3 regions of the Mesorhizobium humile genome follow, and region 1 is predicted to be linked to each of the others. Evidence: riboswitches for the same ligand, from Rfam matches in the RefSeq annotation. Region 1 holds a riboswitch; each other region holds the start of a gene.

Region 1 (4,204 bases):
GACGAGATAGGCGGGAAGATCGCGGGCTGGCAGCGACCGGTTGAGGCAGAGCACCAGCGAAACGGCCGGATTGAAATGCGCGCCGGAGATCGGCCCGAGGATGGTGATCAACACCACCAGCATAGCGCCGGTTGCCAACGTGTTGCCAAGCAGCGCCAGCGCCGTGTCATGCGTCAGGGTCTCGGCCATGATACCGGAGCCGACGACTGTCGCCACCAGCAAGCCGGTGCCCAGCGCTTCAGCCACGAACCGGCGCGAGAGATCGAAGGCATTCATCGGCTGGCCTTCGGCCGGGCAACGGGTGCGGCGGTCATTGCCGGCTCCTCTCGCCCGGCCGGCAGCAAGGGGCGGCAAGCGCCGGTGCGCAGATTTCCGGGCGACCCGAGCAGCAATCCTCCATGAGGAAACGGATCAGCCCGGACAGCGCGTCGTATTCGGCGCTGTAGACGATCGAGCGGGCATCACGTCGCGCGGTCACGAGGCCGGCACGCTCCAGTTCCTTGAGGTGGAAGCTGACATTGGAAGGCGAGACCTCGACTTTTTCGGCGAGCGAACCGGCGGCAATACCTTCCGGTCCGGCAACGACCAGCAGGCGCAGCAGGCGCAGGCGCGTTTCCTGCGACAGCGCGCCAAAGGCGATCAGGGCTTGACGTTCATCCACGTTTCAATAATCCTTGAAATATTGAAATGAGGAATAGCCGACATGCTCTCTTCTGACAATCGGAAAAACGTCGCTCCGACGGATCCATCCGACCTGACCATCGGCGACCTGCTGATGGCACTGGCCGATCACAAGGACAGGCCGCTGGTGTTCCGCTATGACGGGCGGCCGGTAAAGCCGGGCTACCATGTCACCGAGGTGAAAGCGGGACAGTTCTCGGCGCTGGATTGCGAGGCGAATCCGGAATCATGGTCGGAAATCTTCGTCCAGCTATGGGACGTGGACGAAGGCGGGCCGGTCCACATGCCGGCCGGCAAGTTCGCAGCGATCATCCGCAAGGTGGCGGACCATGTCGCGCTCGATCAGGCTGCGAAGCTGACCTTCGAGGTCAGCGACGGCGTGCGCCCGATGGAACTGCACCGGGCAGCCCAGCCGAGCCTTGTCGGCGGGGCCGTCGAGGTCGAGCTGTCGCCACGACCGTCAAGCTGCAAGCCGCGTGACCGCTGGCTCAAGCAACAGGCGGCGGCAAGCCAGCCTTGCTGCGGCGCGAACCGCTGCTGTTGATCCTGCGACGGTCGCGCGGCGCTGCTAAAATCTGATCATGCCATTGGCCTGCAACAGGTAAAGGCCCACGAGAACGATGGCGATCAGCGCCACCCAAACAGCTGTCCTGCTCATTCGCAAATACCTGTTGATCCGGCAATGAACGCGCTCGGCCCGGTAGCGTTCCATGTGTATCGGGTTGCACGTCGCCTGGGGCAGGATCAAGTGACGAATTGGTGAGACGGCCGCGCGTCAGTCCTTCGGCGCGTTGCTGTAGAGCGCCACGCCGACGCGGTCGTTGCGCCGCCACCGCACCAAAGCGCGATAGACCATATCGTCGGCCGGAACCTCGAGCAGGAAGCGGTCCGGTATCTCCACATCGGCGCCGACGCGCAATTCGGCGCCCTGCTCGTGCTGGTTCCTGACCGAGCAGCCGATCCTGACGCCGGCGGCAATGATCGTGGCTTCCTTGAGCACGAATTCGCGCGCATGAAGACGACGCTCGGTCTCGGGATAGTCGGCCATATCCGGCGGGCTCCTCAGGCAAAGTCCTCCTTGCCACGAACCAGTATAATAGCCGCGAGGCGTTTCCGTTCCGTTAGCGATCACTGAAACGGCGAAGCTCGGCCTGGCCTGCTGCCGCCGGTCGGCAGGTGGGCGGTTCCCAGCGCTATTTCGTGCCAACAACGACCCCGCTGGCGTGCAGCACCCAGCGGCGGCCGTCGCCGCGGAACTCGGTGAGCGACATCGGCTCGATGTCGATCTTCCAGACCGAGGAAAGCGGCGCGCCCAACACATGCACGATGGCGGCGCGGATCGGCACGGGATGGGTGAGCGCGATGGTGTGGCCGCTCTCGGAGGCCAGGCGTTCCATCAGCGCGGCACCCCGCCGGGCGACGGCGGCAAGCGACTCACCGCCATGGGGTGCTGCGTCCACATCCGCGAACCAGACCGCCATGCCTTCCGGGTCCTCGGCCTGCACCTCCTCGAAGCTTAGGCCGGCCCAGCGTCCGAAATCCTGCTCGCCAAGCAGCGGCTCGACCGTCGCGTCAAGGCCGAGTGCCTCAGCGGTCTGCCGCGCGGCAAGCGCCGGGCTCGTCCAGACGCGGTCGGCGCGGCGCAGCGAAGCGGCCAGTGCGCCGGCGCGATCGAGAGCCCGCGGCTCCGGCGCCTCGTCGTTCGGAAAGCGACCCTTGCGCGTGGCCTGCGTCGCACCGCTTGCAATCATCGTCAGGCGGGCGAGCATCCCAAAACTCCGTGGTCCAGTGAAATTTCGGCCGCGCGAAGCCTGTTGGCCATTACATGTCGTTGACAGGCGAACGAAGTGCTGACAAGTGTTTTAGCGCTATACGGGATTGGAAGCCGGTGCGAGTCCGGCACGGTCGCGCCACTGTGATCGGCACCAGCCGAAAGTCAGGCCTTATTCCGCAGCATTTGTTCGATCAACGGGACGCAGTATCCCACGGGAGGTCAATATGTCCGACACCACCTTCGCCCCCAGCTACGGTCCGGTTGCTATTCCGGTCCGCGAGCTTCTGCCCTGGGCAATCTTCGCCGGCCTGATGCTGATGCTGATGATCTATTTCGTCGGCGCGGAAGAAGGCGCGACGTCGCTGATCCGCGGCACGGCGGTGCACGAATTCGTGCATGACGGCCGCCACCTGCTCGGCTTCCCCTGCCACTAAAGCGGTTCGGCATCGCTGAACCGTCCTAAGGTTTGGTCTAACGCAATTCCGGACGGAAAATCGCTATGCGTTTTTCGGTCGGATTGTTTGAAAGGCTGCTGACATGGTCGGAAAACTTTTGCTGCGCGGCATGCTTGTCGGGTTGGTCGCTGGGATTCTGGCGTTTGCCTTCGCGCGCGTCTATGGCGAGCCGCAGGTCGACAAGGCGATCGCCTTCGAGGAACAGCAGGCCCAGGCCGCCGGCGAAGCGCCGGAGCCTGAGATGGTCAGCCGCGCCACGCAGGCCGGCATCGGCCTTGCTACCGGCGTGCTGGTCTATGGCGCGGCGCTCGGCGGGCTGTTCTCGCTGGTCTTTGCCTATGCCTATGGCCGCCTGGGCTCGCTTGGGCCGCGCGGGACCTCGGCGCTACTGGCGCTGCTCGGCTTCCTGGCCGTGATCGTGGTGCCCAGCCTCAAATATCCGGCGAACCCGCCGGCCGTCGGCAACCCCGAGACCATCGCCTACCGCACGGAACTGTTCTTCATCATGATCGTGATCTCGATCGCGGCGATGGTGGCGGCGGCCGGGCTGGCGCAGCGGCTGTGGAACCGGCTCGGCGCCTGGAACGCTTCGATCGTGGCAGGGCTCGCCTTCCTGGTGGTCTTCGCTCTGGTGAAGGCAGCACTTCCCGACATCAATGAGGTGCCGGAGAGCTTCTCGGCGACGGTGCTGTGGCAGTTCCGCGTCGCCTCGCTCGGCATCCAGCTCGTGCTCTGGACCGTCGTCGGGCTCGGCTTCGGCGCGGTTGCCGAGCGCGTGGTCGCGGTGCGCGACCAGCGCGGCCCTGCCCGCCGCTACGCCTGAATTCCGATGCATCGGCCGCCACGGCTGTTTGCCCTGGCGGTTTTCCTTTTGACGATCTGGCAGTCGCTTCTGATCGCCATTCCGGCCGAGGCGCATAGCGGATCCTCGGCCCCGCCTCCTCCGGGCATCCAGATCCCCAGCCTCACGCATGGCCAGATGGCGGTGATCGCGCGCTACCGTGGTGAAATCATCGATCTTGCCCGGCGCCAGACCGTGACCGACCCGACCTTCCGGCGGCTCTACAATCACGGCAATTTGCAATACACCTACTGCCTCTGGGGCCTGATGCCGGGAAGCCTCGGCGACGAGGAAAGCCCCTTCAACGAATGCAGCCATGCCTATCTCGCCACCGCCAAGGCGCTGCTCACTTACATGGCGACGATGCCGGCGGCCACGCGTCAGGCCAAGGCGCTGATCTCAGACATCGATGCCGACATGGTGCGCGGCGGCGCGTCCTGGATCCTGTGCCAG
Region 2 (4,204 bases), on a different contig from region 1:
CTTCCAGCGTGTAGATGGCGCGCTCCTCGGCATCGGCCGGAATCTTCACGCTGGCACCCGCCGCCAGGCTGAGATCGGCGTAAAGCGTATCCGAAGCGGTCGCAACGGGCGAGCGCAGGCTCTCGAATTCGCCGATGACGACGCGGCCGCTGACGCCCTCAGCATCGATCTCAGGCAGGCGGGCCATCGAGGTGTTGGCGAACACCGGGGCAATTTCTTCCTTGCCGTCGGGCAGCGCCAACCAGGTCTGCAGGCCGGAGACCGACATCGGCGCGCCGCGCAGTTCCTCCGGCGTGCGCTCGGAATGAACGATGCCGCGTCCGGCGGTCATCAGGTTCACGTCGCCGGGCGCGATCACCATTTCGGTACCGAGCGAGTCGCGGTGCCTGATCTTGCCGTCGAACAGGTAGGTGACGGTGGAAAGCCCGATATGCGGATGCGGGCGCACGTCGAGCGCATGACCGGCGCGCAGGATGGCCGGTCCCATGCGGTCGAAGAAGATGAACGGCCCGACCAGACGGCGCTTTGCCGTCGGCAAGGCGCGGCGCACCTCGAAACCGCCGATATCCTTGGCGTTCGGAACCACCATCAGCTCGATCTGGTCGCAGGCGAAGGCATCGCCGGGCTCAGGATCGTTTCCCGGAAAGAAGCTCATGACCGTCCCTCAGGCGAAGCGCAGCGCCGACCTGGCTTTCGCCTTGGCGGCCTCTTCCTCGCGGTTGCGCGGTTCCAGGCTGGTTTCGAGCGAGTCGATCAATTCGCGCGCGATCGCGGCGATCGCCTCCACCGCATGGTGGAAGGCATGTTCGTTGCGCTTGGACGGCTTGGTCGAGCCGCTGAGCTTGCGCACGAACTGAAGCGCAGCATCATGCACTTCGTCATTGGTCGCCGGCGGTTCGAAATTGGCCAGGGTCTTGATGTTGCGGCACATGGCTTGAACTCCTTACCTGCTTGCTCTGCCCACCCTATTCCAAATCAGTCCGCGTCCAGCGGCTCCGTTCCTGCCGGCTTGCCGTCGCGCGACAGCCTGATCTTCTCGACCTTGTCCTCGGCGGCCTTCAGCAGCCGGTCGCAGTGCGCCTTCAGCGCCTCGCCGCGCTCGTAGATCCTGATCGACTGGTCGAGCGGGACGTCGCCGCGCTCCAGATCGTCGACGATCTTCTCCAGCGCGTCGAGCGCCTGCTCGAAGCTCATCGCCTTGACGTCCTCATTGCCTTCCACTGCCATACCCTATCCCTTCATCAGCCGCCCGACATGGGCGGCGACTGAAAATGCCAGTCCCTGCAGATCGTAGCCGCCTTCCAGCAGGCTGACGAGCCTGTTGCCGCTGTGGCGCCCGGCGCGCTCCATCAGCTGGCCGGTCGCCCAGTCGAAATCGTCCTCGGTCAGGTTGATCTCGGCCAGCGGATCGCGGTGGTGCGCGTCGAAGCCGGCGGAAATGATGATCAGGTCCGGCGCGAACGCATCGATGGACGGCAGCACGCGCGACAGGAAGGCGTCGCGGAACAGGTCGCTGCCGGTCTGCGGCGCGAGCGGCGCATTGACGATGTTGCCGGCGCCAGTCTCGCTCTTCGCGCCGGTGCCAGGATAAAGCGGCATCTGGTGCGTCGAACAATAGAGCACCGACGGGTCGTCCCAAAAAATGTCCTGGGTGCCGTTGCCGTGGTGGACGTCCCAGTCGACGATGGCGACGCGCTCGGCCTGGTGCTTCTTCTGCGCGTAGCGGGCAGCGATCGCGGCCGTGTTGAACAGGCAAAAGCCCATCGCGGTGCTTTTCTCCGCGTGATGTCCAGGCGGTCGCGCGGCGACGAAGACATTGGCGGCGCGGCCTTCGAAGACATCGTCGACCGCGGCGTTGGCGCCGCCGATGGCCGTCACCGCGGCCTGCCAGCTTTTCGGGCTGGCGCTGGTATCGGCGTCGATCGAGACGATGCCGTTCTCAGGGATCGCCGCGCGCACGCGCTCGACGAAATCCTCGGGGTGCGCATAGAGGATGGTTTTCTCGTCGCCTTCGGGCGCCTTGACGCGGTCGAGCGCCGAAAAAGCCTCGTCGTCGAGCACACGCTCGATGGCGCGCAGGCGGTCGGGCCGCTCGGGATGTCCGGGCGGCGTAAGATGTTCCAGGAAGATCGGGTGCGTGTAGAGACGGGTGGCCATGGCGCCTAATCTAGGCACCGGCGGCGCGGATGACCATGTTTGAAAGCCGAATGGCTGGGGAAAATTGCGCCAACCCGTGTCGCTGGCACCATTGGCGCAGCCCAAGCTTCGCGGTAAGGTCTCGTCGCTGCCTGGTGCCCGCGACGCGGGAGAATCGGGAACACGGTTGAAATCCGTGGCGTGCCCAACGCTGTGAGGGGGACCGCGCCGGCAAGAGCCACTGTCGATGACGGGAAGGCGCCGGTGCGGGACGATCCCGAGCCAGAAGACCGGCCTGGCAGACATGGTTTTCCGCTTGGTCAGGCGGGAGACTGCTTATCGCAAGGGGAAAAAGCGATGACGGCAGCAGCGATCGCCACGAGCGGCGACGACTTTGACCAATTGGCGCGCGACGCGGTCTACAGGGCGATGTTCACCAGGCGTGACGTGCGCAGCCATTTTGTCCCCGACGATCTCGACGACAGCGTGCTAGCGCGGCTGATCACCGCGGCCCATCACGCGCCGTCGGTCGGCTATATGCAGCCGTGGAACTTCATCGTCATCCGCGACGCGGCAAGGCGGCGGCAGGTACGCGATCTGTTCCTCGCCGCGCGCGAACAGGAACTGCCGGCGATCGAGGCGGAACGGCAGGCGCTCTACCGCAAGCTGAAGCTCGAAGGCATCTGCGAAAGCGCGCTCAACCTGTGCATCACCTGCGACCGGCAGCGCTCGAAAGACTCTCCGCTCGGGCGCTGGCACAACCCCGAGATGGATCTCTACAGCACCGTCTGCGCGGTGCAGAATTTCTGGCTGGCGGCGCGGGCGGAAGGTGTCGGCGTCGGCTGGGTCAGCATCATTGAGACCGAGGCGCTGAAGCAGCTCTTGTCGATCCCGGAGCATGTCACGCCGATCGCTTATCTGTGCGTCGGCCGCGTGTCGCAATTCGCGCCGAGACCGGACCTCGAAGCGCATGGCTGGGGCAAGCGCCTGCCGCTGCCGGAGCTGGTGATGAGCGAGACGTTTCGCGGCGCCGGCGAAGCGCCGCTCAAATCGGCAATCGCGAGGCTTCGTGACGACGACCAGCCGACGCCATAATCAGGCGGCCCGAGGCGTATCCCAGCGCGAGCCGCCGAAGGAGCCCAACGCCTTGTCGCGCAGTTCCCTGAACTTGGACGAGGCCTCGGCGAGCCGGCGGTCCCATTCGGGATTGGGCGTCTGGCCTTCGATGGCTTCGAAATAGACCTGCATCAGCGAGGCGATGGCGAAGGGCTCGATGAAGGCCGCCTTGAAGGCCCAGGCAAACACGATCGCCAGCACGAAGGCCCAGCCGGCAAGCTGTCCCGGCATGACCCAGAGGATCGCGGCCGCAGGCGCCAGCATCAACAGGAAGATGACGAAGGACACGCCCCACATGATCACCGCTAGCCAGACGGCGTTCTTGATCATGTGCTTGCCGTTCTGCGCGTAAAGCACGACGCCTTGCCGGGCCGTCTCGAAGGGCGAGTTCGAATTGATGCGGATGTTGTAGCCGAGGATGATCTCGTCGACATAGGTCAGCGAGATGCGGATGACCGTGTTGATGAAGCTGACGAGACCGCTCAGGCCCGGAATGGGCAGGAAGGCGGCGATGCCGCCGATCAGGCCGGTGATGGCGCGGATGGCGCCCTTGACCAGCTGGTCGACGACGAAAAGGATGTTGGCCTCGGCGAAACGCTGGGTGACCACTTCCTTGGCATAGGCGATCTGCCCTTGGCCGTCGGGAACGTCATGACCGTCGATCAGATGCACCATGACGGCGATATGACCGGCCTTGAGCACGTAGAGAATGTATTCGCGGATCCAGTAGACGGCGATCGAGACGATGCCGAAGCCGACCACGCCGCCCCAGAGCGCGAAAGACGTCGGTCCGTCCGGGTCGGTCGAGATGTGGCCGACGCCGTAGCCGACGCTGGCGCCGGTTCCGGTCGCCATGATGTAGGCGACCGTGATGCCGAAATAGACGATCATGCGAAAGACGATGAACGGCCATGTCCGCATCATGATGGACACCGACCTGGCGATGCTGAAG
Region 3 (4,204 bases), on a different contig from region 1:
CCCGGCTGGTAAAACCCCGCCTTCGGCACGCTCACCGCTTCGGCGACTATCGCCTCCGACCCGGCAAGCCGTGCCAATCTTTGTACCAGCGCGTTCATATTCGCCGGACCGCCTTCGCGGAAATAGCCGAGCAGGGCGTCGAGCTCGGGGCGCGGCAGGGTCGAGGCCTCGATCAGCCGCTGATCCTCGTCGTGGCTCTCGCCGGGCAACAGCGCGAGCTTGATGCCGCGCTCGCGCGCCAGCGCCGCGAGCTGGTCGCAGCCATAGCGCCACCAATCATAGCCGCCGAGGATGCGGACAAGGATGACCTTGGCATGGCGGGCAACGCTGTCGATCCACAGGTCGACCGACATCGGGTGGCGAAGGTCGCGCAATGCCGCCAGCCGCATCGAGGGCAGCCGCACCGCATCCGCCTTCCAGGCGGCTGCCAGGCCGGCGAGGTCGCTGTCGGTGAAGGACAGGGCCACGACATCCGCAGGCGTCTGCCTGAGGTCGATCGGCTCGGCGAGATCGTCGAGCGAAGCGGATGTGGTGGCGAGGATGTGCATCGCGGTCCGAATTTGCCTCAGCCGGCGAGGATACGCTCGATCGCCGGGCGGTTCAGCCCCTTGAGACCGATGACGACAAGCCGCGAGCGGCGGTCGTCGTCGGCCGTCCAGGCGCGGTCGTAATAGTGGTTGACGCGTGGGCCGACGGCCTGGAGCAGAAGCCGCATCGGCTTGCCGCCGACCTCGACGAAACCTTTGACGCGCAACACGTTTTCCTGCTCGGCGGCTAGCGCGACGCGCTTGGCCAGCTCATCCGGGTTGGAAATCGCGGGAATGTCGAGGACGAAGGAATCGAAATCGTCGTGCTCGTGGTCGAGCTCATCGTCGTGATGGGTCTTGCGGTTCTCGATGTCGTCCTCGACGGCGAGGCCGAGGCCAAGCAGCACCGACGGGTCGACCTTGCCTTGCGCGGTCGGCACGATTTTGACGGCGCGCGCGACGTGCTCGCCGATGACGGCGTTGGCGCGTTGCGAGCCGGCCGCATCCATCAAATCGCTCTTCGACAGGATGATCAGGTCGGCGCAGGCGATCTGGTCCTCGAACACCTCCTCGACCGGATCGTCATGGTCAAGGGAATCGTCGGCGGCGCGCTGCGCCTGAAGGGCATCCATGTCGGAGGCGACGCGGCCGTCGGCCAGCGCCGGGCCGTCGACCACGGCGACGACGCCGTCGACGGTGACGCGGCTCTTCACGGTCGGCCACTGGAAGGCCTGGACGAGCGGCTTCGGCAGAGCGAGGCCGGAGGTCTCGATCAGGATGTGGTCGACCTTGGGGTTGAGCGACAGGATCTGGTCGAGCGCCGGCACGAAATCGTCGGCCACGGTGCAGCAGATGCAGCCATTGGCGAGTTCTACGATGTTTTCTTCCGGGCACGCGTCGACGCCGCAGCCTTTGAGGATCTCGCCGTCGATGCCGACATCGCCGAACTCGTTGACGATGATCGCCAGCCGCTTGCCCTTGGCGTTTTCGATGAGGTTTCGGATCAGCGTCGTCTTGCCGGCGCCGAGGAAGCCGGTGACGACGGTGCAGGGAACACGGGAAACGGAAGCGTTCATGGTCAATCCTTCAGCATGTCAAGGGGAGGGATGCGGGCAACCAGGCCGCGCTTGAGGGAATCGGGCCGGCCGCGCCAGGGGATCAGGCCATCGGTCGAGGTGGCGAAGAGCTTTGCACCGGCGACGAGGTCGGCGCCGCTGGCGGTATTCAGATCGCCGAACACATAGCTCCAGCAGCCGTCGCGCAGCAGCGCGGCGCTCAGCCGGCGCTTGCAATTGCCGAGGCATTCTACGGTGCGGATGCGGATGTTTTCGCCCGACGCGGCGCGGCGCGTGTCTTCGGCCAGCAAGGCGCCGGCGCGCGGATGCGCGTCCGAACCGGTCTCGTCGCGGCAGGAGGAGCAGACAATAATGGTCACGCCGGCCAGTGCGTCGTCGGGCTCGGACGAAAAATCCGCTGCTTTAGCCGGGAAACTGCCGTTGCGATCCAAAACCATGCTCCTTGCCCGGAAAACCCGCCGGGCATTCGGATACTCAAAGTCTCAGACGGCAGGTCTCCTGGCTCGCGGGTCGTCGCCTTGAATGCCGCCTTCCCGGGACATCCCAGTGGTTTTCGGCTAAGGCTCGTCGCTTACAGTTGCGGGGACAGCCGCGGATTTGGGTTTTTGGCCCGCACCGCATTCCCTCTTGGCCCCTGCCGTTGCGGGTAGGGGACCGTCTAGGTCGGATTTAGGCTTTTGCAGGCGGCAGTGTCAACGCGCGGCTACGACACCGCGATGTCGGCCAGCGCCGGTCCGAGGTCGCCGGCAGGCGTCACTTCGATCGCCTCCAGCCCGAGCCATGCCTGCATCTGCTTCAACTCGTCGAAGAGCTGGGCGGCGGTTTCAGGCGGCGCCCCGACTTCGGCATAGGCGGCGTGAACGCGCAGCACGCTGGCCGGGCGGTCGGCCCTGAGATCGACGCGGGCGACGATCCGGTCGCCGAGCAGGAAAGGCAGCACATAATAGCCGTATTGGCGCTTTTCGGCCGGGGTGTAGATCTCGATACGGTAGCGGAAGCCGAACAGTTTTTCTGTGCGCGTGCGTTCGAAAACCACTGGATCGAAAGGGGCGAGCAGGGCGCGGGCCTCGATGCGGCGCGGGAAACGGGCATCCTTGTGGAGATAGGCCGGCTTGTCCCAGCCTTCGACCTTCACCGGTAGCAATTCGCCAGTTTCGACCAGTTCCTCGATGCGGTCCTTCGTGTCGCCCGGTGCAAGGCGAAAATAGTCGCGCAGGTCGCCATAGGTGGCGATGCCGTGGGCGCGAGCCGAGATGCGGAGCAATTCGCGATGCGCGTCCTCGACCGAGGGCACGGGCAGGTCAAGCACCGCCTGCGGCAAAACGCGCTCCGGCAGGTCGTAATAGCGTTCGAAGCCGCGCCGGTAGGCGGTGGTGATGCGGCCGGCCCAGAACAGCCATTCGAAGGCGTGCTTGGCCTCGCTCCAGCCCCACCAGCCGCCATTGCCCTTGTGGCCCTCGATGTCGGAGGCGGCGATCGGCCCGCGTTCGGCCACCTCCTTGTAGATCTCCTCGATCAGTTCGCCGCGCTCGCGGCCCCATTTGGCGAGGCCGATATACATTTCGTCGCCCTGCTCGGCGCGCTGCATGCGCCAACGTATCAACGGGTAGGTCTCGACGGGGAGGAACGACGCCTCATGCGCCCAATATTCAAAGACGGCGCGCTTGCGGGTCACCGCGGCGTTGTCGAGCAGCGTAAGCGGGTAGGGGCCGAGGCGAGAATAGAGCGGCATATAATGAGCGCGCACCACGGCGCTGACGGAATCGATCTGCAAGAGGCCGGTTCGCGAAAGCACACGCGCAAGGTGCCGGCGGTCGGGTACTCCTCCCGGGCGAGGGTCGTTGAACCCTTGCGCGCCAAGCGCGATACGCCTGGCCATGGCGAGCGAGATTTTCTCCTTCATCAAGGTGTCCTTGCCGAGATCGTCCGTTGGTTTTTAGCCGGTGATTCCGGCCATGCTAGCAGGCAAATGGCGGGAGACATGTCAGGAGAGAAAAGTGGAGTAAAAAGCGAAGGAAATCAAACAAGAGCGGATCGGACCAGTTTCTTCCGATAAGGCGTCCAGGGCCGCGATTTGAACAAGGTTTGACTTGCGTCACCGAAACCGCTGCGCTAACCCTCGCCGCGTTGCAGCATGGGCCTCTTAAAACGGTTCAGCGGTTAAACTGTCACGCTTCCGCATTAGAGTTCGTTGCTGTAATCAAAGTGAACTGCCCGCCTAAGGAAAGCCGCCGCATGAGCGCACTCCTGAGTTCATATCTGCCGATCGTCCTGTTCATCGCCGTGGCGCTGGTCGTCGGCCTTGCGCTGCTCATAGCGCCGTTCCTGGTGGCCTACCGCAATCCCGACCCGGAAAAGCTCTCCGCCTATGAATGCGGCTTCAACTCGTTCGACGACGCCCGCATGAAATTCGACATCCGCTTCTACCTGGTGTCGATCCTGTTCATCATCTTCGATCTCGAGGTTGCCTTCCTGTTCCCATGGGCGGTCTCCTTCTCCAAGGTCGGCATGCTCGGCTTCTGGTCGATGATGGTGTTTTTGGCGGTGCTGACCATCGGCTTTGCCTATGAATGGAAAAAAGGAGCGCTGGAATGGGATTGA

Evidence for each region. A riboswitch is a leader RNA that binds a small molecule or an ion and turns the genes downstream of it on or off. The one in region 1 is predicted to bind cobalamin.
Region 2: it holds a riboswitch for cobalamin, as region 1 does, so the genes downstream of both, bluB (5,6-dimethylbenzimidazole synthase) here and RFM52_RS08830 (CbtB domain-containing protein) in region 1, are expected to answer to the same signal.
Region 3: it holds a riboswitch for cobalamin, as region 1 does, so the genes downstream of both, RFM52_RS03950 (DUF1636 family protein) here and RFM52_RS08830 (CbtB domain-containing protein) in region 1, are expected to answer to the same signal.

Annotation. Positions count from the first base shown of each region.
Region 1 is NZ_JAVIIV010000004.1:221,034-225,237, reverse strand. It holds gene RFM52_RS08855 (MIP/aquaporin family protein) at 1-276, opposite strand, end outside; gene RFM52_RS08850 (ArsR/SmtB family transcription factor) at 311-661, opposite strand; gene RFM52_RS08845 (DUF6428 family protein) at 704-1,225, shown strand; gene RFM52_RS08840 (PilZ domain-containing protein) at 1,457-1,729, opposite strand; gene RFM52_RS08835 (histidine phosphatase family protein) at 1,875-2,450, opposite strand; adenosylcobalamin (AdoCbl) riboswitch at 2,535-2,680, shown strand; gene RFM52_RS08830 (CbtB domain-containing protein) at 2,680-2,889, shown strand; gene RFM52_RS08825 (CbtA family protein) at 2,993-3,733, shown strand; gene RFM52_RS08820 (hypothetical protein) at 3,740-4,204, shown strand, end outside.
Region 2 is NZ_JAVIIV010000003.1:327,703-331,906, reverse strand. It holds gene RFM52_RS06935 (pirin family protein) at 1-655, opposite strand, end outside; gene RFM52_RS06930 (DUF2277 domain-containing protein) at 665-931, opposite strand; gene RFM52_RS06925 (exodeoxyribonuclease VII small subunit) at 976-1,227, opposite strand; gene RFM52_RS06920 (histone deacetylase family protein) at 1,231-2,157, opposite strand; cobalamin riboswitch at 2,273-2,449, shown strand; gene bluB (5,6-dimethylbenzimidazole synthase) at 2,494-3,231, shown strand; gene RFM52_RS06910 (hypothetical protein) at 3,232-4,204, opposite strand, start outside.
Region 3 is NZ_JAVIIV010000002.1:214,956-219,159, forward strand. It holds gene RFM52_RS03940 (cobaltochelatase subunit CobN) at 1-548, opposite strand, end outside; gene cobW (cobalamin biosynthesis protein CobW) at 566-1,603, opposite strand; gene RFM52_RS03950 (DUF1636 family protein) at 1,606-2,034, opposite strand; cobalamin riboswitch at 2,075-2,277, opposite strand; gene RFM52_RS03955 (winged helix-turn-helix domain-containing protein) at 2,307-3,506, opposite strand; gene RFM52_RS03960 (NADH-quinone oxidoreductase subunit A) at 3,839-4,204, shown strand; gene RFM52_RS03965 (NuoB/complex I 20 kDa subunit family protein) at 4,195-4,204, shown strand, end outside.